3 regions of the Pseudocolwellia antarctica genome follow, and region 2 is predicted to be linked to each of the others. Evidence: predicted binding sites of a transcription regulator. Region 2 holds the regulator's gene; each other region holds the start of a gene.
The links. The regulator MetJ, encoded in region 2, represses methionine synthesis genes. The targets are predictions, from matches to a motif close to TAGACGTCTAGACGTCTA.

Region 1 (11,396 bases), 1.7 Mb from region 2:
ATTGATTTTCAAAATTAGTCATATTGTTAACTTATTTAATATTATTTACGTTAGGGACTACTTATCAATTTAGAGTCTGTTATTACTTTTTGCGAATGTTTTCTTCAATAGCGTCCATTAACTTACCACAAATATTAATAGGGTAGGCGGCTTCTATTTCACGAATACAGGTTGGGCTAGTAACGTTTATTTCTGTTACTTTGTCGCCAATAACGTCTAAACCAACAAAATATAAGCCACGTTTTTTCAATTCAGGACCAATGGTATCGGCAATCAATTTATCTGATGGGCTTAACGGTCTAGCTTCACCTCTGCCACCTGCAGCTAAGTTACCACGTGTTTCACCTTTTGCAGGAATACGCGCTAAACAATAAGGCATAGGTTCGCCGTTAACGATAAGAATACGTTTGTCGCCATCAGTGATTTGCGGCATATATTCTTGTACCATTGCATATTGGCTACCATGGTTGGTGAGCGTTTCAAGTATAACACCTACATTAGGATCATTAGGACCAATTCTAAAGATTGATGAACCACCCATGCCATCTAATGGTTTGATGATGATATCTTTTTCTTCTTTATGGAAATCACGAATAAGTTTGTTGCTACGAGTTACTAGTGTTCTTGGCGTTAAATCAGCAAACCAAGCGGTAAATAGTTTTTCGTTACAATCACGTAAGCTTTGTGGTTTGTTAACAATTAACGTGCCTTCAACTTCAGCACGTTCAAGCATGTAAGTAGCGTAAATAAACTCGGTATCAAAAGGAGGATCTTTGCGCATCAATACAGCGTCTAATTCACTTACCGCGATATCTTTAGCTTCTTCTAAATCATACCAATGGTCAGGGTTATCATATACTTTAACTATGCTTGCTGAAGCACGACATACACCACGATCTAAATATAAATCGTCCATTTCAATGTAATAAATTTCGTAACCGCGTCTTTGTGCTTCAAACATCATTGCCATTGATGAGTCTTTTTTCACATTAACTTGTGAAATTGGATCCATTACTACGCCAAGTTTAATTGTCATTTTATTTCCTAATTTAATTCGTTATGTATCGCTTTATTTGATATCGCCATAACGACATTGTAAAGCAGTAATAGCTGTTAAAGCTGCAGTTTCAGTACGCAGAACACGAGGTCCTAATAATACATCTATAAAGCCCGCATTATTTGCTTGCGAGATTTCTTCATCATTCAAACCACCTTCAGGACCAATCAATAACCTAACACGGTCATTATCGTTCGGTAGATTCATAATAGAATGCTGAGCTTTAGGATGTAAGTTTAGCTTTAATGCTGATGTTTCTTGAGCTAACCATTCGTTTAATTGAATAGCGGGCTTCACTATAGGTACAACGCAACGACCACTTTGCTCGCATGCGCTAACCACTATTTTTTGCCATTGGTCTATTTTCTTTTGTAATCTTTCACCTGAAAGCTTTACGCCACAACGTTCTGTAAAAAGAGGTGTGATGGTATTTACACCTAATTCAACTGACTTCTGTAAGGTAAAGTCCATACGGTCGCCTCGTGAAACACCTTGACCAAGATGAATATTTAGAGGTGATTCAACCGAATTTTCAATAAAGCTTTTTATAAGTACTTGAGCACTTTTTTTACTGACATTGACTAACTCACCTTCAAAATCACCATAGCTAGCCGAACTGCTATTATCACTCAGGTTTTCACCATTAAAAAGAGTAACGCTATCACCATTTTGTAAACGTAAAACACGCACTGTGTGACCAAAAGCGTCGTCATTTAGGTCGACTATTTCGCCAATACTAAGAGGCGTGTTTTGATAAATCCTTGGGTTTCTCATGTTTGCTTTGTACTCAAGCGCTCTGTATTTAAAAACGTATTATTTATGCTGATATAAGATAAATAAGCTTTATACATCACAGGCGTTAATTAAAAATAACTGATGTAACCAAGATAGGGGCAAAAGAGTGTTTTTTCAATGAGTAATCTTGACTCTATTTATAATAATCGTTGTTATACCAAACGGATTAATTTATTGAGCAACTTAGAGCTACATTAGCAAACTTAGAACAAGCAAAATTGATTAAACATAGTTATTCTATATTTCTTCAATTTTGTGATGTTATCAGTTTGCTAATGAGCTCCCGAAGGGCGAGAATTTAAAGGCTCATATGCCGCGTTATTGATTTTGACAAGGGAATAACCATTCTCTTCAATCAATGCCTTGCCTCTAAGCCTTTAAATTCTCGCTAAGTGAGGAATAAATTAATCCGTTTGGTATTAGCTAACTACCTATATAGAACGGCAGGCATAAAAAAAGCTTTCACGAAGAAAGCTTTTTTATGTAGCTCGGTACTTAACTTGATATTAAGCGAGCTAAGTTTTGATATTACAAACCAGCAGAACGACGCAAGTCTTCAGCTTTGTCTGTTTTTTCCCAACTGAATGCAGTAAAGGTGTCATCACCTACTGTCATTTCATAAGGTTCTCTACCAAAGTGACCGTAAGCCGCTGTTTGTTGGTACATTGGGTGTAACAAATCTAGCATTTTTGTGATGCCGTAAGGGCGTAAATCGAAATGCTCTCTTACTAACTCTACAAGTTTCTCTTCACTTACTTTACCTGTACCGAAACTATCGATAGAGATTGAAGTAGGCTCAGCAACACCAATTGCGTATGAAATTTGAATTTCACAACGATCAGCTAAACCTGCAGCTACAATATTTTTAGCAACATAACGGCCAGCGTAAGCTGCACTTCTGTCTACTTTCGATGGATCTTTACCTGAGAATGCACCACCACCGTGACGAGCCATGCCGCCATAAGTATCAACAATAATTTTACGACCTGTTAAACCACAATCGCCAACTGGACCACCAATAACAAATTTACCCGTTGGGTTAATATGGTATTTAGTGTCTTTTGTTAATAACTCTTCAGGAATTACGTGCTTGATAATGTTTTCCATTACCGCTTCGTGTAAATCTTCCTGTTTAATTTCAGGGTTATGCTGAGTTGATAAAACGATAGTATCAATCGCTACTGGCTTATCATCTTCATAGATAAAAGTTACCTGAGATTTAGCATCTGGACGCAACCAAGGTAAAATACCTGATTTACGTGCTTCAGCTTGACGCTCAACTAAACGGTGAGAATAGTATAATGCAGCAGGCATTAATGTTTCAGTTTCGTTAGTTGCGTAACCAAACATTAAACCTTGGTCACCAGCACCTTGATCTTCAGGTTTTGCACGGTCTACACCTTGAGCAATTTCTGGAGACTGTTGGCCAATTAAATTCATAATGCCACAAGTTTCACCATCAAAACCAACGTCTGACGAGGTGTAACCAATATTACTAATAACGTCACGAGTGATTCTTTCTAGATCAACCCATGCTGTTGTTGAAACTTCACCAGAGATGATAGCAACACCTGTTTTAACCATAGTTTCACAGGCAACACGTGCGTGTTTATCTTGTGTGATTATTGCATCAAGTACAGCATCAGATATTTGATCTGCAATTTTATCAGGATGGCCTTCAGATACAGACTCTGAAGTGAAAAAGTGTTTAGACATAAAACCTCAATAATTTATTCGGTGACGTATATTCTATTAAATAGACTTACAATTAATTACGTTTAATTTAGTCGAACTATAGAAAAATAGCGTATTAATTTGGTAAAAATTTTCGACAAGTTTACCTGTTTACAGTTTAACTTCATAGAATTATTTACGCCTAGACGGCTAAACGTCTTAAATTATTTAGTAATAGCTTATGTAATACCAAACGGATTAATTTATTGAGCAACTTAGAACTACATTAGCAAGCTTAGAACAAGCGGTAATCCCCCCATTTTTAATGGAATTCAAAAGTAGACGTTTTTCTCTGTGTTAGTTTGCGTTTTTGAATTGGTGTTATACCACCAATTCCCATGTTAGGTCGCTCATGGTTATAAGTCCATAACCATTGTGTGACCCTGTTCTGTAATTCTTCAATATCACGATAAATATAATGGCTTAGCCAATCATATCTCACCGTTCGATTAAAACGTTCAATGTAAGCATTTTGCTGTGGGTTGCCTGGCTGAATGAAACATAATTCAATATCGTGTTTTGATGCCCAAGCTGCAAGTTTATGACTAATATATTCGGGTCCGTTATCAGAACGTATACGTTTAGGTTTACCACGCCATTCGATGATCCTATCAAGTGATTGGATCACACGCTCTGCGGGCAATGATATATCAGCATCTATTGCCAAACCTTCCCGGTTAAAGTCATCAATCACATTAAACAAGCGACAACTCCTTCCATCTGATAATTGGTCATGCATGAAGTCCATCGACCAACATTCATTCATCGCTTCGGGCACTGCTAATGGCTCAGGAACTTCACGTTTCAGCCGTTTATGAGGCTTTATTCGCATATTCAGTTCGAGTTCACGATAGATACGATAAACGCGCTTATGATTCCAGTGATAGCCTTTTACGTTTCTCAAATATAAAAAGCATAAGCCAAACCCCCAGTTTCGTTGATTCTGCACTAAACCTAACAGCAAGTCGGCGATAAGCTCATTATCGTCATTAAGTTTAGGCTGATAACGATAACAGGTTTCGCTGATTAAGAATGCACGGCATGCTTGGCTAATACTGACGTCATGGCTTTGAATTGCTACTTTAGCCATCGCTTTGCGCTCAGAAGCCTTTACCACTTTTTTGCCATGGCCTCCGTAATGATTTCAGCCTTTAAACGCTCTTCGGCATACATCTTTTTTAAGCGCCGATTTTCATCTTCTAGCTCTTTCATTCTTGCCATAAGTGAGGCATCCATGCCGCCATACTTAGAGCGCCATTTATAAAACGATGAGTTACTCATGCCGTGTTCACGACATAGTTCGGGAATAGGTACGCCATTTTCGGCTTGCTTTAAAATGGCTAAAATTTGACTGTCACTAAAATGTGCTTTTTTCATGAATGATCTCCTGCGGTTAAGCATACGAGAAAATTCTACTTTTGACTTCGATTATTTTTCGGGGGGATTACCAAGCAAAATTGATTAAACATAGTTATTCTATATTTTTTTAATTTTGTGATGTTATCAGTTTGCTAATGAGCTCCCGAAGGGCAAGAATTTAAAGGCTCATATGCCGCGTTATTGATTTTGACAAGGTTCGTACATGGATGTAGGACATTAGGGTAACGCAGGAGCAGTTACCGAGAATAACCATTCTCTTCAATCAATGCCTCGCCTACATGGATGTAGGTGCTTAGGTTCAGTCTGGAACTATGAACCTGTGCCTCTAAGCCTTTAAATTCTCGCTAAGTGAGCAATAAATTAATCCGTTTGGTATAATAATTCGTTTTTTATTTAGCTGGCGATTAACGTAACGCTCTATTTATCATTGTGTTAATAGAGGTTGTGAGGCTTTTATCTATTTTGATTGAAACCTGAAGGCTTTTACTTATTTGAACTTTAGATTACTGATCTAGCGGTAATAAATTGATTGCTGTTTTTAATAAGGCAGACATTAATGCGGATAAATCGTTATTCGCTTGCGAGCTAAAAAATTGATATTGAGGTTGGCTTTTAGAAGCTTTAACTAACTCTACTGTTTGGTTAATTAATTCATGTTGAATCAGTTGGCGCTTTAATTGTTCAGTAACAGGTAAGGCGGTTTCCATAATCGCAATATCACTACTAAGAAAATCTTTAAGTTTGTCTGAAAAAAACGGGTAATGAGTACAGCCTAAAACCAAAGTATCTATTTGTTTATCTGTAATAAGTTCAAGGTAGCTATTAAGTAAGTTATCAAAGGTTGTTGAATGTAGTTGATTGCTTTCTATCAGCTCAACTAAACCAGGGCAGGGCTGAATGTAAACCTCAGAGTTACCTTTATATTTATCTACTAAAGCTAAAAAACGCTGATTTTTTGCCGTTGCTTGTGTGGTTAAAATACCAATACGTTTATTTTTACTTTTAATTACTGCGGGTTTTATTGCGGGTTCAACACCAATGATTGGAATGCTAAGACGTTTTCTTAACTGATCTATCGCGATAACGGTTGCGGTATTACAGGCAATAACCAAGGCTTTACAATTTTGGCTAATAAGCTGGTCTGCAATAATATTTACACGCGCAATAATTTCTTCATCTGACTTATCACCATAAGGTGCATATAAAGAGTCGGCAACATAGATGAGAAGTCTCTTCTGGTAACTGCTCTTTAATACAATTGAAAATAGACAAACCACCCACGCCAGAATCAAATATCCCAATCGCTTGAGTTGATTGCGCTTGATTTTGCATATGTGTATGTAAAGGTTTTTGAGTGACAGCCATAGAGAACAGAGTTATTGCATGCAGGTTTATGAATAATTAACGAATATTGTAAATTAAAAAGAAGAGAATAAGTACAGAGAAAACTTGGGAGAAGAAAAATAAGTGTTTCCAAGGTGCCGCAGCTAACTTCAGCCCATGAACACCGGGTGCTCAGGGCGGAAATATCATAAAAACCGTAGGCTTCCCGATACGAGCCGGGCTTGCACAATAGAGTTTAATCAATTTCCTGAATTAAAACTTATCGGCTCAGGGACATAGTCAACATACAAACACCCCAGAAACACCTTTAGTATAGCTAAAGTTTATGAAGGTATTAAGTAATTTATTGTAAGTGAGTGTTAAGTGTTGTTTATTTGGACTTTTTAGGTGTTTTTTAGCCAATATTTATGGTGTTGGTCGATAATTAGCTTAAGATTTTTCTATATCTGCAGTAGATAAAGCTTGTTCAATAGTTGATTGAAGAAGTTCTATTTTACTTTGTAAGGCTTGTTTTTCTTTTTCTGCGGTATTTCTAGCAATTAATAAATCATAAGATAAGTTTAATGCCGTCATCATCATAGATTGTTCAGAAGAATAGCTTCCAGAAGTATTTTCATTAATTTTATTAAAGCGTACAGTCAATTCTTGAGCCGCAGCCAATAAAGCACTTTCTTCCCCTACAGGACACGCAATTTTGAGTGATTTGTTTGCAACGTTTATCGTTACTGTGTTTTGGCTCATTGTTTTATTCTCGTTTATCCATAATGCGGGGTTATCCGTTATAGGGAGTATAACCGCATTTACTCTATTGTATTGCTAAAAAAGTTATTTTAAATCATAGCGTGCAACTATAATCATGCTACAGCTTCGATGCAAGGTATGGTTTGTTCAAATGTAACTAACATTTACAGCTTGTCGCTAGCATCGAGATAGCGCGAATGTTACGATATACAGCAGAAAATTAACCAAATTAAATGAATTTTATGACTGATCAAACAACCTTAGATTTTGCTACTGTACAAGCTGTTTTAACGAGTGAAAGTGTTGAAATGCACGCCGCGGAAGTTCATGGCGTTATGACTGGCTTAGTATCCGCTGGTTATATTTTTGAAGACTCAGACTACATGATTGTTATTAACGATATGCTGAATAACAGTGAAGGTTTTCCAACTGCCGTTAAAAATTGTCTTAAAGAGATGTTTAATGATCTTTGGAAAAATATTTTAGACGATTCTTATAGTTTTCAAATTATGATCCCTGATGATGATGAAACTATTATGGAAAGAGCTAATGGCTTAGGGCATTGGGTACAAGGCTTTAATTTAGGTTTTGGTTTACAACAAAAAAACAAAGCTAAATTATCTGAAGATGTTCAAGAAGTACTAAACGACTTTGTTGATATAGCTAATCTTTCTGACGAAATGGAAGAAGATGAAGATACCGAACAAGCTTTTTATGAAATTGCTGAGTATGTTCGAATTTCCGCTTTACTTTGTTTTACTGAGCTAGGTGTTCCACCAGAAAGTAATAACAAAGAAGAAACACTGCACTAAGACTATTTATGACTCAAAATTATCTAGCGAATACTGAATTACCGTTAACAGAGTTTACTGCGCGCAGAGAACGTTTTTTTGCCAGCATGCCTGCAAATAGCATTGCACTATTTCCTGCTGCCATAGAATTAACGCGAAGTAATGATACTGAATTTCCTTTTTGCCAAAACAAAAACTTTTATTACTTAACAGGCTTTCCTGAGCCTGATGCCGTATTGCTTTTAATTAAAGCTGAAGTTAATCGTGTAGTTTTATTCTCGCGCGAAAAAGATGCTTTTAAAGAAGTATGGCAAGGCAGAAGAATTGGGCAAGAGCTTGCGGTATCTGCTTACGGTTTAGATGAATGTTTTACTTTAGATAAACAAGAGTCATTAATACCTGACTATATTACTGATAAAACCAGCTTATTATACTGTATGGGCGAAAATGAACCTGTTAGTGAATCATTCGAAGCTAAAGTATTTGATTGGCTTAAAGCAGTAAAAGCTAAAGCGCGTTTAGGTAAAAAAGCACCAACAGAATTGGTTGATTGCAGCGCTATTATTCATGAAATGAGATTAATCAAAAGCGAAGCTGAACTTGAAGTTATGCGCAAAGTTAATCAAATTAGTGGTGTTGCTCATCAACGTGCTATGCAAAAGTCTGCTGTTGGTAAATATGAATATCAGATAGAAGCTGAAATTTCACATGAATTTTCTTCTAACGGTGCTAAAGCGCCGGCTTATACAAGTATTGTTGCGGGTGGCGATAACGGTAATATTTTACATTACACCGAGAATTCAGACTGCTTAAAAGATAACGAGATGTTATTGATAGATGCAGGCGGTGAACTTGCAGGCTATGCCGCAGATATTACACGCACATTCCCAATTAATGGTGTATTTAATGCGGAACAAAAAGCTATTTATCAGTTAGTTTTAGATTCTCAAGCTATTGCTATTCAAGACATAAAACCACAAAATACTTTAGCTCATTTGAATAAATTAACTTGTGATTTCCTTACTGAAGGTTTGTACAACTTAGGAATATTGAAAGGTGATTTAAATACCTTACTCGAAGAAAAAGCCTGTAAAAAGTATTTTATTCATGGTTTAGGTCATTGGTTAGGGCTTGATGTGCATGATGTCGGTGATTACCAAAGTAATGATAAACGTGAGCAGTTACGTGCTTTTGAACCAGGTATAGTAATGACGATAGAGCCGGGGTTATATATTCCGCTTGATGATTTATCAGTGGAAGAAAAGTGGCGCGGTATAGCGGTTAGAATTGAAGATAATATTTTAGTTACTGCCACAGGTTATGAAAATCTAACGATTAATGCGCCTAAAGAAGTTGCTGAAATTGAAGCTTTGATGGCTAAGTCTTTAACTTAAAAAAGATTTACATATAAAGCTTAAAAAGAAAGGCTACATAATAGGCTTAAGGAAAAATACTTAAGCTTTTGTCTTTTTTAATAACCCTTTATACATTTGAAATAGTTGAAAAAATGGACGTATCAGAAAATCTTACAACCAATAAACAACACTTTGATGTCGTGATCTCAGGTGGTGGCTTATCTGGATCCTTAATGGCATTAAGCTTATTGTCTGTTAAAGCACACCAAGGTAAGCCTTTATCTATTGCTATTATTGAAGCTGTTAATGCAAAGCCACTTTCTCAATCTACTTCTTTAAATCAAAAACCGAGTGAATCAGTATTCGACGATAGAGTATTAGCTTTATCCCATGCTTCTGCTCAATATTTAAAAGAGCTTGGTACTTGGACTTATATTCAAGATCACGCACAACCGATCACAGACATTCATATTTCAGATCGTGGCCATTATGGCAAAGCGCGCATTAAAGCTGAAGACCATCTTACAGCTAATCACGGTAAGGTAAATGCTGTTGGTTATGTGATTGAAATGTCTAAGCTTGGCCTAGCTATACAGAAAAGCTTAGCTATACAACAAACTCTAGCTGAAAAAAGTCAAAATAATGAAAAGACTAAAGCTTCTGCGCTGAGTAATGTAACGTGGTTTACGCCTGATGCGATTGATCAAATAAAATGGCAGTCAGCTTCGGTCGATATTACATTAAAATCAAACACTCAACTGTCAGCCTCATTACTTATAGGCTGTGACGGTGTTAATTCTATTTGCCGACAAGCAGCAAGCATAGCGTGCGATAAATCAGATTATGGTCAATCGGCATTAATCACTAATGTGTCAACTAAGCTCGCGCATCAAGGTGTGGCGTACGAACGTTTTACCGAAAGTGGACCTATTGCGATGTTACCTATGGTGAAAGTAGCTAATGAGGGTTCACGTTCATCGCTTGTTTGGACGTTAACGCCTGAACAAGCAGAAGAAATAAACGCCTTAACCGATGACGAATTTAAAGTAAAACTAGAGCAAGACTTTGGCAGTTGGTTAGGTGGTATCGTAAAAGTAGGCAAACGACACATTTACCCTTTGTCGCTAGTACAAGCGCAAGAGCAAATATTTCATCGAATGGTACTTATTGGCAATGCATCACACACTATTCATCCTATTGCAGGACAAGGCTTTAACTTAGGCTTACGTGATGTACAAAGCTTGGCTAAAACGTTAGAGCAAACCTTAGCTGACAAAGGTGATATAGGCGCGTTCAATCGCTTAACAGAATATGCTATTTCACGTAAAACTGATCACAAACATATTATTAACCTCACTGATTCGCTAGTCACCTTATTTTCGAATGAACACTTTCCTCTAGTGGCAGGCAGAAACATAGGTTTGAAAGTACTAAATTATATTCCTGCTATTAAAAACACCTTTGTAAATAAAGCTATGGGCTATTAGGCGATGGTTTAGTAGGTGATGGTTTAGTAGGCTTAAGATATTAGCTATTATTTTATATTCATTCTTGGTAACTCGAATGACTTTATTTAAGTGAAAAATAACATGCAAAAATTTGATATTTTGATTGTTGGTGCAGGAATGGTAGGGCTAACCCTTGCTCTTGCGATTAGAAAAACAACAGGATTAACAGTCGCTATCGCTGACAAAACACCTTTATCTCCAATAACTGATGAGCCTAGTGTTCGTGTTAGTGCGATTAATATGGCGAGCCAACAAATTTTTTCTCAGCTTGGTGTTTGGTCAGACTTAATGGAGCAACGAGTTCAGCCTTATCAACATATGCATGTTTGGGATAAAGCAGGTTACGGTAAGTTATCTTTTTCTACTGAAGATATTTCTGATACGGTAAATATTAAACAATTAGGTTGGATTATTGAAAACCCAATAATTCGTACAGCCTTATGGAATAAAGCTCAACAAGACAATGGTATTACTTTTTTCACTGAAGAAAATATTACCAATATAGGCATGGGAGAATCAGAAGTTTTTGCAAGCTTTACCTCTCAAATGCCTATCACGGCTAAGCTAGTTGTAGGTGCCGATGGTGCTAACTCTTGGGTTAGAAAGCAAATGGATATGCCTATTACTTTTAGAGACTATGATCACCATGCCATAGTTGCGACAGTAGAATGTGAACAAGGACATCAAAACA
Region 2 (11,396 bases):
TTAATATAAGGCTCTGAAATAGAGTTATCAATACATAACTTATCTAATACTCTTAAGCACAATACTGCTTTATACAGAGGTTTATTTAATTCATTAGATGCTGGAACTTTGCTAATATCGTTAGGACTTAGCAATTGTATTGTTGCTAATAAGCGAGCTGACTTACGGTTATCTTCGGTAAACGAATCACCTTCTGATAACAATAAAATATCTCGGCAAAGATTATCAAGTTGCGTATATCTTTGCTCTCGATATAAATCATGTCTAATTAAATCATTAGCATGATTTTTGACTCTACTTCTTGTATGACTTCTTACATCACTCTCTGCTTTATTTGACACTTCTTTTGCTGCAAGCTGTTGGATATTTGCGATATGAAAATACCCTACCGCTAATTGAAGCATAGATTCTTTTTTCGGATTTTTACCAAAAATTTGCTGTGAAAGGTTTTTCACACTCGTGGTAAAATTTGTATCTTGGCTAATACTTACAGCCATCTATTACATAAAATAATCATTTAACATCCTAAAAAATAAACATCTAAAGCTCACAAGCTTATTGCTGAGAGCCTTTTAATTTAACGGGTTGTTTTCTGTGTGCTAACCTTTTACAGATTATAGCTAAATCTGAATGTAAGCCTGCTGATGTTACATCTCTTCCTGCGCCAGCGCCTCTAATAATAAGCGGATTATCTTCATAACATTGGCTAATAATTTTAAAAATATTATCGCCAGGTGTCAGGTTTGCAAAAGCATCATTCTTAGGTAATACCTCTAAACTTACTTTCGCTTTAAGTTTATTACTCTCGCAAATAAAAGCCGCTACATAACGTATACAAGCATTTTGTTTATTCGCTTGTTCAAGCTTATCGGCAAAGTAGCTATCCAGTTGATTTAGGTTAGCTAAAAACTCAGTAATTGATAAACTTTGTAGGTTTTCAGGTACTAAGTTTTGACAGTCAATATCTTCTAAAGCTAATTCGAAACCGGCTAAACGCGCTAAAATTAATAACTTACGTTGTACGTCTCGACCTGACAAATCTTCACGCGGATCTGGTTCAGTAATGCCTTGCGCTAACGCTGACGTTAATAACTCAGAAAAAGGTACTGAGCCATCATAGGTTTCAAATAACCAAGATAATGTCCCTGAAAATATACCTGATATTTCTTTAATTGAATCACCACATTCTAACAAGTTATCGATCGCAAAATTAATAGGTAAACCAGCACCTACGGTTGTATTACCTAACCATAAACTATGATTATTCTTCGCTGTATTAAAAAGCTTATTGTATTGCTCTGTAGACGATGATGCTGCCCACTTATTGGCACCGATAACATGAATACCTTTTTCAAAAAATTCTTGGTATAACAAGCTAAAGTCTTCACTCGGCGTAATATCAACCACAATCAGTTCATCGTATGGGTGGTTAGATAACCATGATAATAAATCTTCTTTTTTGTACGGCGTAGCTTCTTTTTGAAAAAGCTCATAAGCTTGGGTTGCATCAATTCCATCACGACTAATAATGGCTTTTTTCGAACTAACTAATCCTACTAAATGAACATTCTCAAGTGCAGGTATACGCTCCATTTGTGCAGGTAACATTTCTAAGAAGCGTTCACCGATATTACCAACTCCAGCAATTACAACACCAATATGGCGAGCGTCTTTTGTCATATCATGATGAACATTATTCACCGTCTCGCCTGTACAAGAATGTGGTAAAACAGCAATTAAACTATGTTCGTTAGTCGAGCTAACTATATGCATAGTTTGGTAGTTTTTTAAGGCGCGTTTGAATTGAGCTTTTACATCACCATGCTTTGCCACTTCATGACCTACAATAGCGATGATAGAAACAGGCGTGAAAGATACTTCAGTATCATGACTTGCTAACCATTGGCTTAAAGCTTTTTGTCTGTTTTGCGTAATAACAATAAAGCCTGCATTGATATCAGAGCAAATAGCTGAAAATTGTTTAATGGCTTGTTCACCATACGAGCCTGTTAAGCTGACTGATTTCGCGATGATTAGGTCATTAAGATAAGTAACCGATAATTCAGATTTAGCAATTTGACCAAAGCGTCCCACTTCGGTGCCGCTAGTATTTGGATCAAAACTGCTAGCAATATGTAAGTGTGCACTATGATTTTCGAGCGGTTGTAGCGTTTTAGCATGCAATACAGGGTTGCCTAAACGTCCTAGCTCTCTTGCTACACCATTAGGTAAACGGTTTAGCTTTCTTGCTAGCGGAACAATACGTGGATCAGCACTGTAAATACCATCAACATCTGTCCATAAGGTGACATGTAATGCACCCACTAACGAGGCAACAATAGTTGCTGAGTAATCACTGCCATTACGACCTAAAGTACAGTTATCCCCTGCTGCATTTTTAGCAATGAAACCTGTAACTACGGCTAGCTTTTCGTTTTGTAATAAAACTGAAAATTGCTGCTGGCTTAAGCTATCGTCAACCACACAATCTTGGTCGTTATTAACAACAAGAAAGTCGCGCGCATCAACAAAGTAGCTTGGGCATACTCGCTCACTTAATATAGCTGACAATAAACGTGCTGACCATAACTCACCTAAAGCAAGAATGTTAGCTTCGTTTTTCTCGATATTTTTATCATCAGTAGGTGTATTAACGACCCAAGCTTTTAATAACTCGATGTCTTGTTCAAGTAATGTGATTAGCTGTTTTGAATGGCTTTTAAGTAAGGTATTAATCAGCAATTGCTGAGCTAATTGAAGCCCATGAATAGAAGCGTCAAGTTCAGCAGAAGCATCAAGTGCTTGTTGGTATATATTAACTAAAGCATCAGTCGTTTTACCATTAGCAGAAACCACTACAAAGTCATTAAGCTTACAATGGTTTTTAATAATGTTAACAACACGCTCGATACATTCGACGCTAGCTAAACTGCTGCCACCAAATTTATGTACATGAATAGCATGTTTTGCTAACTGATTATTTTCACTAACTAGTTGTTCTATTTCGTTTACTGATTTCATTTATACCAACAAGAATATTTAATTCTACAGCTGTTTATTTTTAGTGTTAACAACTGTAGATAAGTGATTATTATTTTTGGCAGGCTAAAAGCCCCTGCTCTAAATCTTCAATTAAGTCGTCTACGTATTCTATACCAACTGAAAGACGTACTAACGACTGTGTAATTCCCGCTTCTAGCTGAGCTGAAATTTCCATACCTGCATGTGTCATGGTTGATGGATGACTAATTAAACTTTCAACACCACCTAACGATTGCGCTAAGGTGAACATATTTAAGTTTTCAAATAATTTCTTAACGGCTTCAACACCACCTTTTACTTCAAAGCTCATCATAGCGCCAGCGCTTACTTGTTGCTTTTTAGCAATTTCGTAGCCAGGATGATCAGCTAAACCAGGATAATACACAACTTCTACCGCATCATTCTCATTCAAGAAATTTGCTATTTTATCGGCGTTTATTTGATGCTGTCTCATTCTTACTGGCAAAGTCTTCAAGCCACGTAAAGCAAGATAACTATCGAACGGTGATCCTGTAATACCAATACAGTTTGCCCACCAAGCGAGTTCATCACCTAAAGCTTCATCTTTAGTGACTAAAACACCACCGACCACATCACTATGACCATTAATATACTTAGTTGTTGAATGAAAAACGATATCAGCACCTAAAAGTAACGGCTTTTGTAAAAGTGGTGACATAAACGTATTGTCTACAGCAACCAAGGCACCAACGTCATGTGCTGCTTTTGTTACTTTTTCAATATCAACAATGCGTAATAATGGGTTACTTGGTGACTCGATTAACACCAACTTAGGTTTTTGTGTAAAAGCATCAGCTAAAGCTGCATCGTCATTTTGATCAACAATAATGAGTTTAAAGTTACCTTTTTTAGCCAAATGGGTAAACAATCTATAGCTGCCACCGTAACAATCATGAGGCACAACTAACAAATCATCAGTTGTTAGTAATTGGCAAATTAAATGCACTGCTGCCATACCTGTGCTGGTTACTATACCTTTAGTACCTTCTTCAAGCTCAGCTACTGCACCCGCAAAAGTTGCACGTGTTGGGTTTCCAGTACGTGAATAATCGTAATCACGCTTTTGGTTAAAGCCTTTTAATGCATACGTACTTGATAAATGTATTGCTGGCACTACACCAACATGTTGTTTATCGCTATTAATACCAGCCCTTGCCGCTATTGTTGCCATACTTTTCTTGGTCATTTTGACTCCAGCTGTGCGTACATTTTTAAATAGATGTTTAGATGTCTAAAACTCTAAACGCTTTACTATATTTGGTCAAGAAATTTTAGACTTCTAAACTTCTACACATTCGTTATTGACTCAAGGCTCACAAACAGTAAAATTGGTTTATTATCTATGTAATTGATTTTTACCTTCAATAACATGTTTCTTTATAAAAGGTGTAGAACTTATGGCAGAGTGGAATGACGAGTATATTAATCCATACGCCGAACACGGGAAAAAAAGCGAACAAGTAAAGAAGATCACTGTATCTATCCCTTTACGTGTTCTCAAGGTATTAACTGATGAGAGAACTCGTCGCCAAGTTAATAACCTTCGCCATGCAACTAACAGTGAATTATTATGTGAAGCATTTTTACATGCTTTTACTGGTCAACCTTTACCAGACGATAACGATTTAGCTAAAGACAATAATGAGAAGTTACCTGCAAGTGTTCGTAAAATACTTGAAGCTAAAGGTATTACTGACTTTAGTGCTTATGATACTGAAGATGATTAAGCACAAAAGTTTACAAGGGTAACGCGAGTAACCCTTGTTTTTCAGCAATTTCGTTAATCACTTTTTTCACTTTAATTGATATATAGCCTGATAATACTTTGGGCTGTTTATCTAGTAACTCCATTTCAGCATCTGTTATCGCGATAAGACACTTTAACTGAGTTTGATTGATGTAAAGCATTACATCATCAGAGATCTCGGTTTTATCATCACTACTCTCAAGCGCCAATTGTTGCAGGTATTCATCATTACCTACTAAGATCATATTTAGTTGGGTAATGTTGTTTTCATCTTCATACCAACCCGCCGCCAACGTTTGAAAATTAACTTGAGCTTCTTGCTTGTTCACCACACTCGTTAATTTGTTATAGCGTTTTGCTAAACTTTCACTGGTACTAATAGTTATAGGTAACGTTTCTTCCATTACTCAATACTTTACGTTGATGTATACCTAGCTCTATTATATACAAAACAATTAATTTTTTTGCTACTTAACCTGAACTCTGGATAATGGGTTTTGTAATACATTGATTTTAAATGCTTTATAAGTAAATTATTGCAACACCATTTGTTTAAATGATTTATTACTCTCCTAATGTTGGAATTTAATTCTATAACAAGGCATTTTTCTTGACTAATAGCTGGCTATTAGCAATAAAAATACAGTTTTTTTATTCCCGATAAAAACTAAGTACCTGCATCCATGCAGGCAACGACGTTAGAGGGTTAAATAACAATATTAGGCATAACTGCTTATCCAGAGTTCAGGTTACTTATGCATGAGCATTGATAGATGAATTTTATTTAGAGCCCTAAGACCAAAACCCGAAAATATATTATTCAGATTTAATACAAATAAAAAGGGCTTACGCCCTTAATTATATTTACAACTAATCACACGGTTTGGTGATGTCTAAAGCATATAGTTTTCCGGATATTCTAAAGCAGCTACACCTGAATCTACCGCAGCTTTAGCAACTGCTTGAGCTACATTAGCACATAAGCGAGGATCCATAGGCTTAGGTATGATGTATTCTTTACCAAAGACTAAGCTAGTTACGCCACTTGCATCTAATACTTTTTGAGGCACTTCTTCTTTAGCTAAGGCTCTTATTGCATGTACTGCGGCAATTTTCATTTCATCATTTATTGTTCTAGCACGAACATCTAACGCACCACGGAAAATAAACGGGAAACATAAAACGTTGTTTACCTGGTTAGGATAATCTGAACGCCCTGTCGCTATAATAATATCGTTGCGTGCCGCATGGGCAAGTTCAGGTTTTATTTCCGGATCTGGGTTTGAGCAAGCAAATATAACAGGATTGTTTGCCATCATTTTTACATGTTCAGCTGTTAATAAGTTCGGTCCTGAAACACCAACAAATACATCAGCACCATCAATGGCATCTTCTAATGTTCTCTTGTCAGTATTGTTAGCGAATAGCTTTTTGTATTCATTTAAATTATCACGTCGAGTATGAATAACCCCTTTAGTATCCAACATGTATATTTGTTCACGCTGAGCTCCACATTTAATAAGAAGCTCCATACAAGCGATAGCTGCAGCACCCGCGCCTAAACAAACAATTCGAGCTGATGATATATCTTTACCTTGTATTTCTAATGCATTGATCATACCTGCCGCTGTTACTATAGCCGTGCCATGTTGATCATCGTGAAACACTGGTATTTTACAGCGTTCTATCAAGGCTTTTTCAATCACAAAACATTCTGGCGCTTTAATATCTTCTAAATTAATACCACCAAAACTGTCAGCAATATTAGCTACTGTGTTAATAAATTCTTCAACGGTATTATGCTTTACTTCAATATCAAAAGAGTCAATATTAGCAAAACGTTTAAATAATAATGCTTTACCTTCCATTACAGGTTTTGACGCCATAGGCCCTAAGTTGCCTAAACCTAAAATTGCTGTGCCATTAGTGATAACGGCAACGGTATTACCTTTACCTGTATATTTGTAAACATCGTCAGGGTTTTTCGCAATTTCTCTTACAGGTTCCGCAACACCAGGGCTATAAGCTAATGATAAATCTAGGCTAGTTTCTGCTGCTGTTGTAAGTTCTACACTAATTTTACCCGGAGTTGGATATTGATGATAATCAAGTGCTTGTTGGCGAAAGTCTGTCATTGAATGTCCTAATTATAAAAGTGGGATGTAATATTACATACTAAGGTACAAAAATTACGGTTTATTATTATCTGAATAAAATAACACGAAAAATCACCAATGACCCTGTAATTTAAATAGTGTTTCACTATATACAATACTTATAAACTCTATAGAACCCATAATTACAACCTTACCTTCACTGCAGGCTTCTATTTATAAGCTTCTATACCAATTTGATTAATTAAGTGATCTACTTTTTTCATTAGGAAAAATGAATAATTACAATGCATAAAACTTAGTAAGTAACCTGAACTCTGAATAATGGGTTTTGTAAAATAGTGATTTTCAATACTTTATAAGTAAATTATTGCAACACCATTTGTTTAAATGATTTATTACTCTCCTAATGTTGGAATTTAATTCTATAACAAGAACATTTTTCTTGACTAATAGCTGGCTATTAGCAATAAAAATACAGTTTTTTTATTCCCGATAAAAACTAAGTACCTGCATCCATTCAGGCAACGACGTTAGAGGGGTAAATAACAATATTAGACATAACTGCTTATCCAGAGTTCAGGTTAAGTAATTATTCTACTGATAAATTTTAGGCATAAAAAAAGCCACTCAAATGAGTAGCTTTTTGAAGATGAAGAACAGTTTAACTATTCATCAAATGGATTAACTAAAATAATCGTTTCGTTACGGTCTGGCCCAGTAGAGATAATATCAACTGGAACACCTGTAATTTCTTCAATACGCTTAATGTAAGCAATAGCATTAGCTGGAAGATTTTCACGCTTAGTTACACCTGCAGTTTGTTCACTCCAACCTGGTAGAGTTTCATAAACTGGTGTAATTTCTTCGTAGCCTTCTGCAGCTGTAGGAGAAACAGTAATAATTTCACCTGAAGGTTTCTTATAACCTGTACAGATTTTAAGTTCTTTCAAACCATCTAGTACGTCAAGCTTAGTTAAACAAAAGCCTGTGATACTATTAATTTGAACAGCACGATGCATTGCTACGGCATCAAACCAGCCACAACGACGCTCACGACCTGTAGTAGCACCAAATTCATGGCCTACAGTTCCTAAGTGCTCACCTATTTCATCATCTAATTCCGTAGGGAATGGACCTGAACCAACACGTGTAGTGTAAGCTTTGGTAATACCTAGAATATAATCAAGGTTACGAGGACCAAAACCACAACCAGTAGAAACACCACCCGCTGTTGTATTAGATGAAGTTACATAAGGGTATGTACCGTGATCGATATCTAATAAAGTACCTTGAGCACCTTCAAACATAATAGACTCGCCTGCTTTACGCGATTGGTCTAAAAGTTCAGGGATATCAGCAATCATATTAATGATTACGTCACGAACAGCTAATGCATCAGCAAGTACTTCTTCGTAGCTTACTGCTTCAACTTTATAATACTGAGTTAATGCAAAGTTATGGTATTCCATAATTTCTTTTAACTTTTCAGCAAATGTTTCAGCATTGATTAGATCACCAACACGTAAACCTCTACGAGCTACTTTATCTTCATACGCTGGACCAATACCACGACCTGTAGTACCAATCGGCTTATTACCACGGGCAATTTCACGAGCTGCATCTAAAGCATTGTGATAAGGAAGAATTAGAGGACAAGCATCACTAATTAATAGACGCTCTCTAACCGGTACACCGCGATCTTCTAACATGCCGATTTCAGTCATTAATGCTTTTGGACATAAAACAACACCGTTACCAATTAAACATTTCACGTTTTCACGTAAAACACCTGATGGTATTAAATGTAATACTGTTTTTTGACCGTCGATAACTAAAGTGTGACCCGCATTGTGCCCACCTTGATAACGAACTACGTATTTAGCTTTATCTGTAAGTAAGTCAACTACCTTACCTTTACCTTCGTCACCCCATTGAGTGCCTAGAACTACAACGTTTTTACCCATGTTAGAAAATTTTTAATAGAAAAAATTAGGCGAGGATTCTATCAAATATGAAAACACAGTCCAAGCACTAAATGGCAGTTTTCCTGAAGATGATAAAATAAACAAAATAATATTTATTAGAATTAAAGGTTATAACTTGTAAATTGAACAAGTTATGTGAAGTATTTAACCTATTGACGCCATTTACCTTTGCTAAGATAAATTAATTATTTATTGATGAATAAATCTAATTTTGAATAAAAATTTAAAAACATATTAAAAAGAGGAAAGTCAGAAAATATTGAATGTAGCTCTATATCCAATTAGTTTTATCTTTATTTACTAGCACAAGTGATTGAGTATCAAATGGCACCACGCCAATTTTTTTTCAGCTCGAAGCCTACTTCTTTATATAAAAAGCTTATTTGTTAAATAAATCATATTTTTGTAGTTAAGTTAATTAACCTGAACTCGATGTATGGACTCCACCACTCTACAGTTATAGATTGGTGTCGACTAAAACAAAAGGAGTCCATACATGAGTAAGCGTACAATAATATCACTCGACTTAGCAAAAAAGTAATTCAAGTATGTAAAGTAAACAAGCACGGTGAGATCTTATTCAATAAAGTCATGTCGCCGCAAAAGACTAAAGAACTACTCGCTAACTCACTACCCTGCGTAGTAGCAATGGAAGGTTGTGCTAGTTTTCACTATTGGGCCAGAACAGCAGAGTCTTTTGGTCACGAAGTTAAAGGAATGGCCCCTAAAAAAGTAAAACCTTATATCAGCAATCAAAAGACGGATGCCAATGATGCCGTTGGAATTGCTGTAGCCTCAGCTCAATTAGGTATGACCTTTTGCCAAGTAAAAACATTATCGCAACAAAACATTCAGGCAATTCAGACTAGTCGAAAATGGTTTGACCGAGCAACAACGTCACTAGGAAATCATATTCGAGCTTTATGCTTTGAATACGGAGCAACAATTCCTTTTGGTAAAAAATCATTGAGAGAATCTATTAGTTATTTTATCTCTCCAGAATCTAGTCATTTACCCATACCTATAAAACAATTACTCATGATTTTGTGGCAGTAATATCAAACAACAGAAAATCATTATCAAGCAATCACATTACAACTAAAGCAATTAGTTAATCAATCTGAGCCATGTAAGCGATTGATGAAGCTCGAAGGTGTTAGTTATATAGGTGCTGCTGGTTTAATTTCATGCTTAGGTGATGGTAAAAGTTTCAAAAAGGGTCGTCATGCCTCAGTTTATGTTGGCTTGACACCAAAACAACATAGTAGTGGTGGTAAGGTCGTCATGGTTGGCATAGACAAACATGGGGGGAGATAAACTGCTTCGTTCAATCCTCTACCAAGGTGCACTTTCGGTGATTTCCAGGTTACCATCCGAACCCAAAATGTATAAACAACAATGGCTCATTGCTTTAGTTAAGCGAGTAGGTATTAAACGAGCCTGTGTTGCGTTTATGAATAAAACGGTGCGCACAGCGTGGGCATTACTCAATTACGGTACAGAATATAAAATCCAAGCAGTATAAGTTAAAGTTTCAAAAAAGTTCAGCAAAATGCATTAACAAATAGGTAAGACCAACCTTCTGAAAACCTGTTTAAACCGACAGCGTTAATAACGCTACTATTTCGATTAGGACAGAGGGTGCGAATAGATCACTGGTTAGAAGATAGCTTCTTCAATTAAAAACCGTATATACGTGCGCATCTAATCTTTTTGTAAAAGCAGTTGCTAAACAGGTGGAGTCCATATACGGTTTAAGATGCTTTAAATTCATAGAAATTATGACTAATAAAATTTAACTTATACGCTAGCTTGATAGTTTTTCTTTCTTCAAGGCAGATTTCGCGTCAATAGCTAGCCTATTACAAGTAAATTTAACAATGAAGCAAGTAAAATCAGCTGTTAGAGAAGGATATATTAAGCCGAGATCAGGTTAGTTATAAATATTGAATGTTACAGAAGGAATAAAGATAGGTAGCCATGTGCTGACTTGTTCTTTCACGTCTAACGTTAGGTTATATTCGCTATTAAAGCTTCGTGTATCATCATCTAAGCCCTCACGCGCTAATGTAAAACATAAGTCTCCGTTACCCTAACCCAAGCATTAATTTAAACCTTTACCTTAACCTAAGCCTTTAAGCTCCTATTCACTGACTATGGATTTATACATTTTAGAGCAAAAAAAAGGCCATGATAAATCATGGCCTTTGATAACATTAACAATAACTTAAATGTTATTTAGTTGATGTTGGATTCTTTAAGTAGTGGAAGAAATCACTATCAGGTTTAATTACCATGATGTCATTCTTACTATTAAAGCTGTTCTCATAAGCCTCTAAACTTCTGAAGAACTTATAGAAATCTGCATCTTGAGTATAAGAGTCAGCATAAACCTTAGCGGCTGAAGCGTCACCACTACCTCGAATTTCAAAAGAGTTCTTTTGTGCCGTAGCTAACATTACTGTTACTTTAGCATCAATAGTT
Region 3 (11,396 bases), 1.3 Mb from region 2:
AACAGCACCCGTAAGTGGGTAACAACCTAATGTACGAAAACGTACATTTTTCATTTGTATTTCTTCGCCTTCTTCAATCGGCATACGATCATCATCGACCATAATTAACGTGCCATCGCGTTCAACAACAGGACGTTTTTCAGATAGGTATAAAGGTACAATTTTGATGCTTTCTAAATAGATATACTGCCAAATGTCTAATTCAGTCCAGTTAGATAATGGGAAAACACGAATACTTTCACCTTTATTTACTTTACCGTTATAAATGTTCCATAACTCTGGACGTTGGCTTTTTGGATCCCAACGGTGATTTTTATCACGGAAAGAATACACACGTTCTTTAGCACGCGACTTTTCTTCATCACGACGTGCGCCACCAAAAGCAGCATCAAAACCATATTTATCAAGTGCTTGCTTTAAGCCTTGAGTTTTCATGATATCAGTATGTTTAGCACTACCATGAGTAAATGGACCGACGCCTGCATCGATGCCCTCTTGGTTTTTGTGTACTAATAATTCAAAGCCATATTCTTTTGCCATTTCATCACGAAAGGCGATCATTTCTTTGAATTTCCATGTAGTGTCTACATGTAATAATGGAAATGGAATTTTACCTGGCGCAAAAGCTTTGCGAGCAAGGTGTAATAATACAGCTGAATCTTTACCTACGGAATAAAGCATAACAGGGTTATCAAACTCTGCCGCAACTTCGCGCATAATGTGGATTGATTCAGCTTCAAGTTTCTGTAAGTGAGTTAAATTCATCGCTGTGTAATAACTTTTGTCTAATTTAAGTAGTGATATAATGACACAGCTAGGAAAACGCTTCCATATAAGAAACGACTTGTTTAGATGAAATAAGAATAACAAGAAAGGTAATAATTGAAGCCAAAATTATATGAGAGGTATTTGGCTTTGATTTAAGAAACTTTGCTCTAAGTTTAGTTTTATTCTGCTTTTAACTGGGAATTAATTAGGTTTTATAAAATAAAAAAACCTATAACAAAATGCTATAGGTTTTTTTGTAAAACAATAAGAATAAAGGTTAATCATCAATAAAATTGAGTGAATAACTTTATCTTACTAGTAGATAATGCTTTTTAGCCTACTAATTCTTTTATGAAAGCTTTAAAGTCTTCTGCAATTTCAGGATGGCGTAAACCGTATTCTACGTTAGCCTTCATGTAACCTAACTTAGAACCACAATCGTGTGATTTACCCGTCATGTGGAATGCTTCAACTGTTTCAAGTTCCATTAAGCTATCAATAGCATCTGTTAATTGGATTTCATCGCCAGCGCCTGGTGCAGTAGTAGCAAGTAGTTTCCAGATTTTTTCAGAAAGTACATAACGACCAACAACAGCTAAGTTAGACGGAGCATCTTCAACATCAGGTTTTTCAACAACAGCTGTCATTGCTTTAGATTCGCCAGCAACAAGTTCTTGTCCGCCACAATCAACAACACCATAACTACTTACTTGTTCCATAGGTACAGGTTCAACCATGATTTGGCTGTGCCCTACTTCATCATAACGAGTAAGCATTGCTGCTAAGTTTTCAGTTTTTAAGTTTGCTGTCGTTTCATCTAAAATAACGTCAGGTAAAACAACAACAAAAGGTTCGTTACCAATAATTGGTTGAGCCTTTAATACTGCATGACCTAAACCTTTAGCTTCACCTTGTCTTACGTGTAAAATTGTAATGCCTTTAGGACAAATCGCTTGAATTTCTTCTAACAACTGACGTTTAACACGCTTTTCTAAGGTTGTTTCTAACTCAAATGATTTATCAAAATGGTTTTCAATCGCATTTTTTGATGAATGCGTAACTAAAACGATTTCCTTAATACCTGCTGCAATACACTCATTAACAATATATTGAATAAGAGGTTTATCTACAATTGGTAGCATCTCTTTTGGTATTGCTTTAGTAGCGGGTAGCATACGCGTTCCTAGTCCTGCTACTGGTATTACTGCTTTTGTTATTTTATTTGGCATCAAATTCCCTTATGTATTCCGTTTAAGTTTGTGTAAATTTTATTAATAATATTTAATTAAAAGCATGATCAAAGTCTTGCTTCAATCAATACGTCAACCTTATAAGTTGCTAACGTACCAAGTCATGGCTTTTTCAATACCTGACTGAATTTTATATTCAGGATCATAGCCAAGTAAGCTATTAGCTTTACCTATATCGGCTTGAGAATGTCTTACATCGCCTGCTCTAAACTCTCTGTAAACAGGTGATTTATCGTAAGCAATCTCATTCTTACCTAAAGCACTTTTTAAGCTATCGAATAAAATATTTAATGTTGTTCTGTCGCCTACCGCCACATTGTAAACATTGTTTTTAGCTTCGTCGTTTGACGTTGCAGCTAAAATATTAGCTTGTACTGCATTTTCGATAAAACAAAAATCTCGGCTAGTTTCGCCATCACCATTAATAAACACATCTTCATTATTAAACATAGATGATGTCCATTTAGGAATAACTGCTGCGTAAGCGCCTTCTGGATCTTGTCTTTTACCGAACACGTTAAAGTAGCGTAAACCTATAGTATTTAAACCGTATGTTTTAAAAAACACATCAGCATATAATTCATTAACGTATTTAGTTACTGCGTAAGGCGATAAAGGATTACCAATATTTTCTTCTATTTTAGGTAATGCTGGATGATCACCGTAAGTAGAGCTTGAAGCCGCATAGACAAAAGTTTCAACTTTAGCTTCTTTAGCTGCTACTAGCATATTTAAAAAACCAGTAACGTTAGCTGAGTTAGTCATAATAGGATCAACAATAGAACGAGGAACAGAACCTAGTGCAGCTTGATGTAAAATATAGTTAACACCCATTACAGCTTTATGACAGTCATCAACATTTCTGATATCACCTTCAATAAAGGTAAATTTTGCCCATTGTTCTGCTGATACTTGTGACTGAACTTCGTCTAGATTTTTTTGATGACCCGTAGCAAAGTTATCTAACCCAACCACTTCTTGGTTAAGAAGTAATAAGGTTTCAAGTAGGTTCGATCCAATAAAACCTGCACATCCTGTAATTAACCATTTCTTCGAATTATTCTTTAAGTTGCTTTGTACTTCTTGATATCGATTCATTGAGTTTTCCATCTGCCCCGAACTAAATTATTTAATTCATCTACAGAGTATAACATTAATAAGAGAGAGATTTTAAGTAGGAAAGTTATAGCTGAATTAATTTCAGGCTTATTATGCTAATGATAAAAACGTATAGCAAAAGTCTAATAACTTGAAATCATCTTGAAACTAAAAACAAAAAAACCAAATATCTACAATGTAAATATTTGGTTTATTAAAGGCATAGGTTGAACTTTACCTATAAATACAGCTTATAAACGAATATCAGAAAAATCCATATCTAACATATATTTTAAATCATAAATAACATGTTCAGGTTTCATTAAGGCTTTAATTTCACTATTACTTAAAGCTTTAAATTGATGATGAGCAACCGCAAAAATAATCGCATCGTATTTACCTGCTTCTGGCTCAGCAATCAAATCTACATCGTATTCATGTTTAGCATCCGCAGGATTTACCCAAGGGTCATAAACATCAACATTCATTTGATATTCGCTAAGTTCAGATAAAATATCTACAACTTTAGTATTTCGTACATCAGGGCAATTTTCTTTAAACGTTAAGCCCATCACTAATACGTTAGCACCATTAACTTGTAACTTACGTTTGATCATGGTTTTAGTTAGCTGAGAAACCACATATTCAGCCATACCATCATTAATACGACGACCCGCAAGAATAACTTCAGGATTATAACCAATCGCTTGAGCTTTATGCGTTAAGTAGTATGGATCAACTCCAATACAGTGACCACCAACTAAACCAGGACGGAATGGTAAGAAGTTCCACTTAGTACCTGCAGCTTTTAATACTTCTTCAGTATCAATGCCTAATTTGTTAAAAATTACAGCTAATTCATTAATAAGCGCAATGTTTAAATCACGTTGTGTATTTTCAATCACTTTAGCGGCTTCAGCAACTTTAATAGAAGAAGCTTTATAGGTACCTGCTGTAATAATTGAGCCATATAATTGATCAATAAACTCAGCTATCTCTTCAGTAGAGCCAGAAGTCACTTTTAAGATATTAGTAACACGATGTTCTTTATCGCCAGGATTAATTCGCTCAGGGCTGTAGCCAGCAAAGAAGTCTTGATTAAAAACAAAGCTTGAATGCTTTTCTATCTCAGGAATACAAACTTCTTCTGTAGCGCCTGGATAAACTGTTGATTCATATATAACGATATCGTTTTTGGAGAGCACTTTAGCTAACATAGCACTTGCTTTAACCAGCGGCGTTAAATCAGGCTGCTTATGTTTATCTATAGGTGTTGGTACAGTAACAATATAAACATTGCAGCTTTTCAAGTCGTCAACGTTACATGAGTAACTAATATGTGCTGAATCAGCTAACTCTTCTGAAGACACTTCTAGTGTAAAGTCATGCCCTGCTTTTAATTCTGTTATACGTTTCTCATGTATATCAAAACCCACTGTTTGGTATTTTTTGCCAAACTCTACAGCCAAAGGCAAGCCCACATAACCTAAACCAATAATTCCAATTTTTACATCGTTTAATGAATGTGACATATACTTTGTTAACCCGCTTGTTATAACTCTTAATAATTGCCCGTATATTACTATTAAACAATAATCAAAATAAACCTATATCACTGAATTAAACCATATAGATAGGTGTTTAATTAAACATTAGTACTTATAAAACCTAAAAATTGCTGTTAATCCTTCGAATTTGACTTCTAGTTACTATTTTATAACAGATTTTAATGGTACATTTTCGATAACGTTGAAGCTAAAATCTTCAACCTCAACATTTTTTATACAAAGATCAGCTAATAATAAAAGGTAATGTGAATGGAATTATCATCACAAGAAATTAAAGATACAAAGTTTTTCGGACACCCAGTAGGATTAACAACTCTGTTCTTCACAGAGATGTGGGAAAGAATGAGTTACTACGGCATGCGTGCCCTACTTGTTCTTTTTATGACAGCAACCCTGCAAGAAGGTGGATTAGCATTAACGGTTTTATCAGCTTCAGCTATCTATGGTTTATACACAGGTAGTGTTTATTTTATGGGGCTACCTGGTGGCTGGATTGCTGACAGATTAATAGGTGGTCAAAAAGCCATTTGGTATGGTGGTATCATCATCATGCTTGGCCATATTGTTTTAGCTATACCTAACGACAATACATTTTTTATCGGCTTAATATTGGTCATTATAGGTACTGGCTTACTTAAACCTAATATTGGCGCCATGGTAGGTCAATTATATTCACCAAAAGATAGACGCCGCGATGCTGGTTACGCCATTTATTACATGGGTATCAACTTAGGCTCTTTCATTGGTTATATTGTATGTGGTTATCTTGCAACTAATATGGGTTGGCATTGGGCTTTTGGTGCTGCCGCTATAGGTATGGGTGCAGGTTTAATTCAATATAAACTTACTACTCCTAATTTAAATGAAGTAGGCGATGGACCTGTTTCACCTTTATCACCTAAAGGCGCTAAACTATCTTGGATAGCAATAGCAAGCTTCTTAGTACTTGTTGCTGCAGTTACAACCATGGTTTTTCAGGGTGTAATAACGATTGAGCCTGTTGTTTTAGCTCAGTACACAGCGATAGTATTCACACTTATTTTTGTTGTTTATTACGCAGCTATTTATTTTTTAGGTAATTTAACTAAAAGTGAAAGGTTAAGACTAGGAGCATTATTATTAATTTGTATTGCATCAGCATGTTTTTGGTCTGGTTTTGAACAAGCGGGGTCGTCACTAAATTTATTTGCTCGCGATTATACCGACAGAATGATTGGTTCTTTTGAAATTCCTCCTGCATGGTTTCAGTCAACTAACGCTATGTTTATTGTTATTCTTTCACCTTTCTTTGCCGCTTTATGGATGAAGTTAGGTCAAAAGTTAGTTACTCCAGCTTACGGTTTAAAATGTGCTATCGGCTTAATTATCATGGCAACAGGTTTTATTGTTATGTTTTTTGCCGCTCAATATGCAGCATCTGGATTAAAAGTAGCACCTTATTGGTTAGTAGCTACTTATTTCCTACACACAGTAGGTGAATTAATACTTAGCCCAACAGCATTAAGTGCAGTAAGTAAGTTATCGCCTAAGCGTTTTGCAGGTCAAATGATGGGTGTATTTGTATTAACTTATTCTATTGGTAACATCATATCTGGTTTATTAGCAGGTAACTTTGATCCAAATAATCTTGATCAAATTCCAGCGTTATATATGCAAATCAGTGTATTTAGTATTGGTGTTGGTATTGTAGTATTAATACTTGGCTTTAAGACTAGATTTTGGGAATTACTTGCTGAAAGCGAAGAGCAAGAGAAAAAAGAAGTTTCTCAAACAGCTTAAGTTCAAAATCACTTTTGTATAAGTGAATGACTTAAATCCACCTAACAGCAAATTGCTTATTTATTGTTAGGCGGATTAATCTTTATATACTATTTATTACCTTCAACAAAATACATCCAACAGTGAAAATAGGCTTATTGTGGATAACAGAAATCAACTCAGAAAAACCACCAGAGAAAAGCGCTTAGCTCTCAGTAATAATGCACAAACTATGGCAGCTGTTCAGCTATCAGAGCAATTAACCACTCACCCTAAAATACTTTCAGCACAGCATATTGCTATTTACCTAGCCAACGATGGTGAACTGTACACTATACCGTTTATTGAATGGTGTTGGGCTAACAACAAAGACGTTTACTTACCTGTTATTCACCCTTTTAGTAAAGGTCATTTACTCTTTTTAAAATACACACCTGAAACAAAAATGTGTAAAAACCGTTTCGGGATCTCTGAACCTAAATTGAATGTTAACCTTATTCAACACATAGAAAACATTGATATCATTTTTACGCCTCTTGTCGCTTTCGATGAAACTGGCGCACGATTAGGTATGGGCGGAGGCTTTTATGATAGAACACTACAAAGCTGGTTCGAGCAATATCAAAAAAACAAAAATGCGACCCCTTACCCAATAGGTTTAGCGCATAACTGTCAGCTAGTTCAATCTATTCCAACAGAATGTTGGGACATTCCTATCCCAGAGTTAATAACACCAACAAAAAACTATCAATTTTAATTTAATAAATCCCCATCATAATGTTATAAGCCTATCGCTTTTATAATAGTGAATAGTGTATAATTCGCGCACAAAAATTGTCCCACTAGTTACTCATATATAGCGTTTGAAACTTCGCTGAGCCCATTCAGTGTTGATCAAAAATAGTTATATTTGTTCGCACTTATATAAGGCTTAGCATGACACAAGATGAAATGAAAAAATCCGCCGCTATCAAAGCACTAGATTTCATTAAAGATGACACTATTGTTGGAGTAGGTACTGGTTCAACTGTAAACCATTTTATCGATGCGCTAGGCACAATTAAAGATCGCATCATTGGTGCTGTTTCAAGCTCAGAAGATTCAACCAGAAGACTTGAAGCTTTAGGCATTGAAGTATTTGATTTAAATAACGTAGACGGAATTGATGTTTACGTAGATGGTGCAGATGAAATAAATGCTCACATGCACATGATCAAAGGTGGCGGCGCAGCATTAACACGCGAAAAAATAGTTGCCGCTGTAGCCAAAACCTTTGTGTGTATTGCCGATAGTTCTAAACAAGTTAAGCTTTTAGGCGCCTTCCCTCTCCCTGTTGAAGTTATCCCAATGGCAAGAAGCTACGTTGCTAGAGAAATAGTAAAGCTAGGTGGAGATCCTGTTTACCGCACTGGCGTAATTACCGATAACGGCAACGTAATTTTAGACGTACACAACTTTAAAATATTAGATCCTAAAGCACTAGAAAATGATCTGAATGCCTTGGTAGGCGTTGTCACCAATGGATTGTTTGCCAACAGACCTGCAGACACTTTGATCATTGGTACACCTGAAGGTGCAAAAATCATAAATTAACCCTTTAGAGTTTATAAGCTATATGTTAATTTACACACATACTTAGATGGCTAGCCATCTAAAACTTTAAATTTTGTTAGCCACTGGCTAAACCCAATCATTAAGAGAATTTAAATATCATGAGTACTATTTCACTCGCTAAAGAAAAGATTAAAATTTTATTGTTAGAAGGTGTACATGAAAGCGCACTGGAAGAGCTTAAGTCACAAGGCTATAGCAACATCGAATACATAAAAACATCTTTATCGGAAGAAGACTTAATTAAGAAAATTGCTGATGTTCACTTCATTGGTATTCGTTCGCGTACAAACCTTAATGAAAAAGTACTTAGCCATGCTAAAAAACTTGTCGCTATCGGTTGCTTCTGTATTGGCACTAACCAAGTAGATACTAAAGCTGCTCAAAGTTTAGGTATTCCGGTATTTAATGCTCCATTCTCAAATACTCGCTCAGTTGCTGAACTAGTATTAGGTGAAACCTTATTATTACTTCGTGGCATTCCTGAAAAAAGCGCACAAGCACACCGTGGCGAATGGAATAAATCAGCTGCAGGTTCATTTGAAGCACGTGGTAAAAGGTTAGGTATTATTGGTTACGGCCACATTGGTATGCAGTTAGGTGTTTTAGCTGAAACTGTAGGTATGAAAGTTAAGTTTTACGATGTTGAAACTAAGCTGCCATTAGGTAATGCAAGCCAAGCATCATCACTTGAATCATTATTACAAGAGTGTGAAGTTATAAGCTTACACGTTCCTGAAAACCCACAAACTAAGAACATGTTTGGCGCAGAAGAAATCGCTAACATGAAAGATGGTGCAATATTAATTAACGCATCACGCGGTACAGTAGTTGATATAGATGCACTTGCTGATGCATTAGCAAGTAAGAAGCTATCTGGAGCTGCTATCGATGTATTCCCTGTTGAGCCAAAAGGTAATGATGAAGAATTCATGTCTCCATTACGCGCATTCGACAATGTAATTTTAACGCCTCATATTGGCGGTAGTACCAAAGAAGCTCAAGAAAATATTGGTTTAGAAGTAGCAAGTAAATTAGCTAAATATTCAGACAATGGTTCAACTTTATCAGCGGTTAACTTCCCTGAAGTATCATTACCAAGCCATGGTGGTAAAGGTAGAAGCAGACTTTTACATATTCACCAAAACCAACCAGGTATTTTAAATAAAATTAATTTAGCATTTACTAAATTAGATATTAATATTGCCGCTCAGTACTTACAAACTGACGATCAAATTGGTTACGTTGTAATAGATATTGAAACAGAAGATAGTGCTGTTGCTCTTAAAGAGCTTAAGAAAATTGAAGGTACAATGAAAGCTAGAATACTTCACTAAAACCAGTTTAAAAATAAACAGTAAAATCAAAAAAGGTAGACATTATGTCTACCTTTTTTTGTGCTGAATATTGTGTTAAATAACGTGAACTGCATACTGATTACAGGCATTTATAAACTTAAGCTCTAACCTTAAAATCTAACCCTAGAACCTAGCTATTAAATCTAAGCTTCAAAAAATCAAATGCATACAAGCCAACGCCATTAAACCTGCTACAACATCATCAATCATAATACCAAAGCCACCGTGTACATATTTATCTAAATAAGAAATAGGCCAAGGCTTAAAAATATCAAAAATGCGGAATAGTATAAACCCAACTAAAATACTCTGCCAACTAACAGGAACAAGAAACATAGTGATCAAATAACCTGCGATCTCATCCCAAACAATTGCACCATGGTCGTGTACACCAACATCTTCAGCTGTTTTTCCACAAATATAAATGCCCGCAATACACACAACTAAAGTGGCAATGGCATATATTAAAGGAGTAAAAAAAGTGAATAATAAAAATACAGGAATAGCCGCCACAGTACCAAAAGTACCAGGAGCTTTAGGACTTAAACCACTACCAAAACCCAAAGCCAAAAAATGAATAGGATTTGAGAGGGTAAATTTGACCGTTTCTTTTTTTGATTCAGTCATTTTATTCTACAGACTCAGCAAAGTGTTCAAAACCTTGACCATTTAGAATAACCTTTTCGCCATCTAAAACCGTAGTAATAGTTTCTTGGCGATTTAACTGACCAATACACGTGTGAGGAATACCTAAATTAGACAAAGCTGTTTCCATGCCTACTTTATTATCTTCAGATACAGAAAATAGCAATTCGTAATCGTCACCACCACTAACAGCTAATTCAATCGCCTTCTCTCTTCCCAGAGTTTCAAGCATAGCAGCAGAGATAGGAACGTTTTCTAAGATAACTTTAGCGCCCACTTCAGATGCTTTACATATATGCGCTAAATCAGCTAGTAACCCGTCTGAAATATCAATAGCAGAAGTAGCGTAATCTCTTAATGCCTGCCCTGCTAATACTCTAGGTTTAGGGTAATCTAATTGCTGTAAAACTTGCCCTTTAACAGACTCAGCTAAACCAACCTTGCCTTGAATATTTTGTAATGCTAATGCTGCATCACCTAATTCACCGGTCACATAAAGCCAATCACCCGCTTTAGCTGTTGAACGACGAATAAACTTACTTTTAGGTACAATACCTTGGGCAGTAATAGTAATACTCAGTGGGCCTTGGGTAGTATCGCCCCCCACCAATTGAACATTATAGTATTCACATAGCTCAAAAACACCAATGGAAAATTCTGATATCCATTCTTGATCAACATTAGGTAAAGTAAGTGCCAGTGAAATCCAAGTAGGTTCAGCACCTACGGCGGCGAGATCAGATAAGTTAACAGCAACAGCCTTATGACCTATCGCTCGAGGTGATGTATTTTCAGGAAAGTGTACACCCGCAACTAAAGTATCGGTTGTAACGGCAATATGTTGGTTTTCAGCAGGAGCTAATAAAGCACAATCATCACCAATACCTAAAACGACATCTTTACGTTTAGCTGTTTGTTGTGAAAAATAACGGCTAATTAAATCAAATTCTTTCATGGAAATATTCAAATATAATTGTTTAATACATCAGTAAATAAATGTATTAAATAGGTGTAATGCTCAAATACTTTTATAAAAAACTATAGGCAAGAATAGAAAATATAAAGCTAACATAATGTTAGCTTTATAAGATTAAAATCATACAGTGAAGTTCATACTGCAAAGCTTATATATAAGCGATAACAAACAGATAAAGATTAAGCTTCTTTACGAATTAACTTAACCGCTTTATCAAGCACACCATTAACAAATTTATGACTATCATCAGCAGCAAAAGATTTAGCAAGTTCAATCGCTTCGTTGATCACAACTTTGTAAGGTACATCTAGGCACTCTTTCAATTCAAAAATAGCAACTCTGATCACGGCTTTCTCAACGTGAT

Region 1: a site for MetJ is predicted at 3,730-3,747, ahead of metK (methionine adenosyltransferase). Genes of this name have one in related genera too.
Region 3: a site for MetJ is predicted at 8,079-8,096, ahead of serA (phosphoglycerate dehydrogenase). Genes of this name have one in related genera too.

The regions. Positions count from the first base shown of each region.
Region 1 covers NZ_CP187926.1:597,046-608,441, forward strand. The annotation lists gene ACPUVN_RS02655 (YqgE/AlgH family protein) at 1-22, opposite strand, end outside; gene gshB (glutathione synthase) at 83-1,036, opposite strand; gene rsmE (16S rRNA (uracil(1498)-N(3))-methyltransferase) at 1,070-1,831, opposite strand; gene metK (methionine adenosyltransferase) at 2,381-3,568, opposite strand; one part of gene ACPUVN_RS02675 (IS3 family transposase) at 3,849-4,711, opposite strand; one part of gene ACPUVN_RS02675 (IS3 family transposase) at 4,711-4,963, opposite strand; gene murI (glutamate racemase) at 5,470-6,243, opposite strand; RNA gene ssrS (6S RNA) at 6,433-6,615, opposite strand; gene ACPUVN_RS02690 (cell division protein ZapA) at 6,740-7,051, opposite strand; gene ACPUVN_RS02695 (UPF0149 family protein) at 7,294-7,863, shown strand; gene ACPUVN_RS02700 (aminopeptidase P N-terminal domain-containing protein) at 7,872-9,236, shown strand; gene ubiH (2-octaprenyl-6-methoxyphenyl hydroxylase) at 9,305-10,684, shown strand; gene ACPUVN_RS02710 (UbiH/UbiF/VisC/COQ6 family ubiquinone biosynthesis hydroxylase) at 10,787-11,396, shown strand, end outside.
Region 2 covers NZ_CP187926.1:3,410,795-3,422,190, forward strand. The annotation lists gene ACPUVN_RS14815 (hypothetical protein) at 1-497, opposite strand, end outside; gene metL (bifunctional aspartate kinase/homoserine dehydrogenase II) at 556-3,021, opposite strand; gene metB (cystathionine gamma-synthase) at 3,092-4,249, opposite strand; gene metJ (met regulon transcriptional regulator MetJ) at 4,461-4,790, shown strand; gene ACPUVN_RS14835 (hypothetical protein) at 4,801-5,214, opposite strand; gene ACPUVN_RS14840 (malic enzyme-like NAD(P)-binding protein) at 5,704-6,945, opposite strand; gene ACPUVN_RS14845 (adenylosuccinate synthase) at 7,593-8,891, opposite strand; gene ACPUVN_RS14850 (hypothetical protein) at 9,504-9,968, shown strand; gene ACPUVN_RS14855 (transposase) at 10,053-10,229, shown strand; gene ACPUVN_RS14860 (hypothetical protein) at 10,216-10,437, shown strand; gene hflC (protease modulator HflC) at 11,147-11,396, opposite strand, start outside.
Region 3 covers NZ_CP187926.1:185,444-196,839, reverse strand. The annotation lists gene cysD (sulfate adenylyltransferase subunit CysD) at 1-765, opposite strand, end outside; gene galU (UTP--glucose-1-phosphate uridylyltransferase GalU) at 1,101-1,997, opposite strand; gene ACPUVN_RS00870 (NAD-dependent epimerase/dehydratase family protein) at 2,097-3,116, opposite strand; gene tviB (Vi polysaccharide biosynthesis UDP-N-acetylglucosamine C-6 dehydrogenase TviB) at 3,368-4,648, opposite strand; gene ACPUVN_RS00860 (peptide MFS transporter) at 4,934-6,463, shown strand; gene ACPUVN_RS00855 (5-formyltetrahydrofolate cyclo-ligase) at 6,603-7,199, shown strand; gene rpiA (ribose-5-phosphate isomerase RpiA) at 7,379-8,035, shown strand; gene serA (phosphoglycerate dehydrogenase) at 8,155-9,390, shown strand; gene ACPUVN_RS00840 (phosphatidylglycerophosphatase A family protein) at 9,562-10,038, opposite strand; gene thiL (thiamine-phosphate kinase) at 10,040-11,011, opposite strand; gene nusB (transcription antitermination factor NusB) at 11,212-11,396, opposite strand, start outside.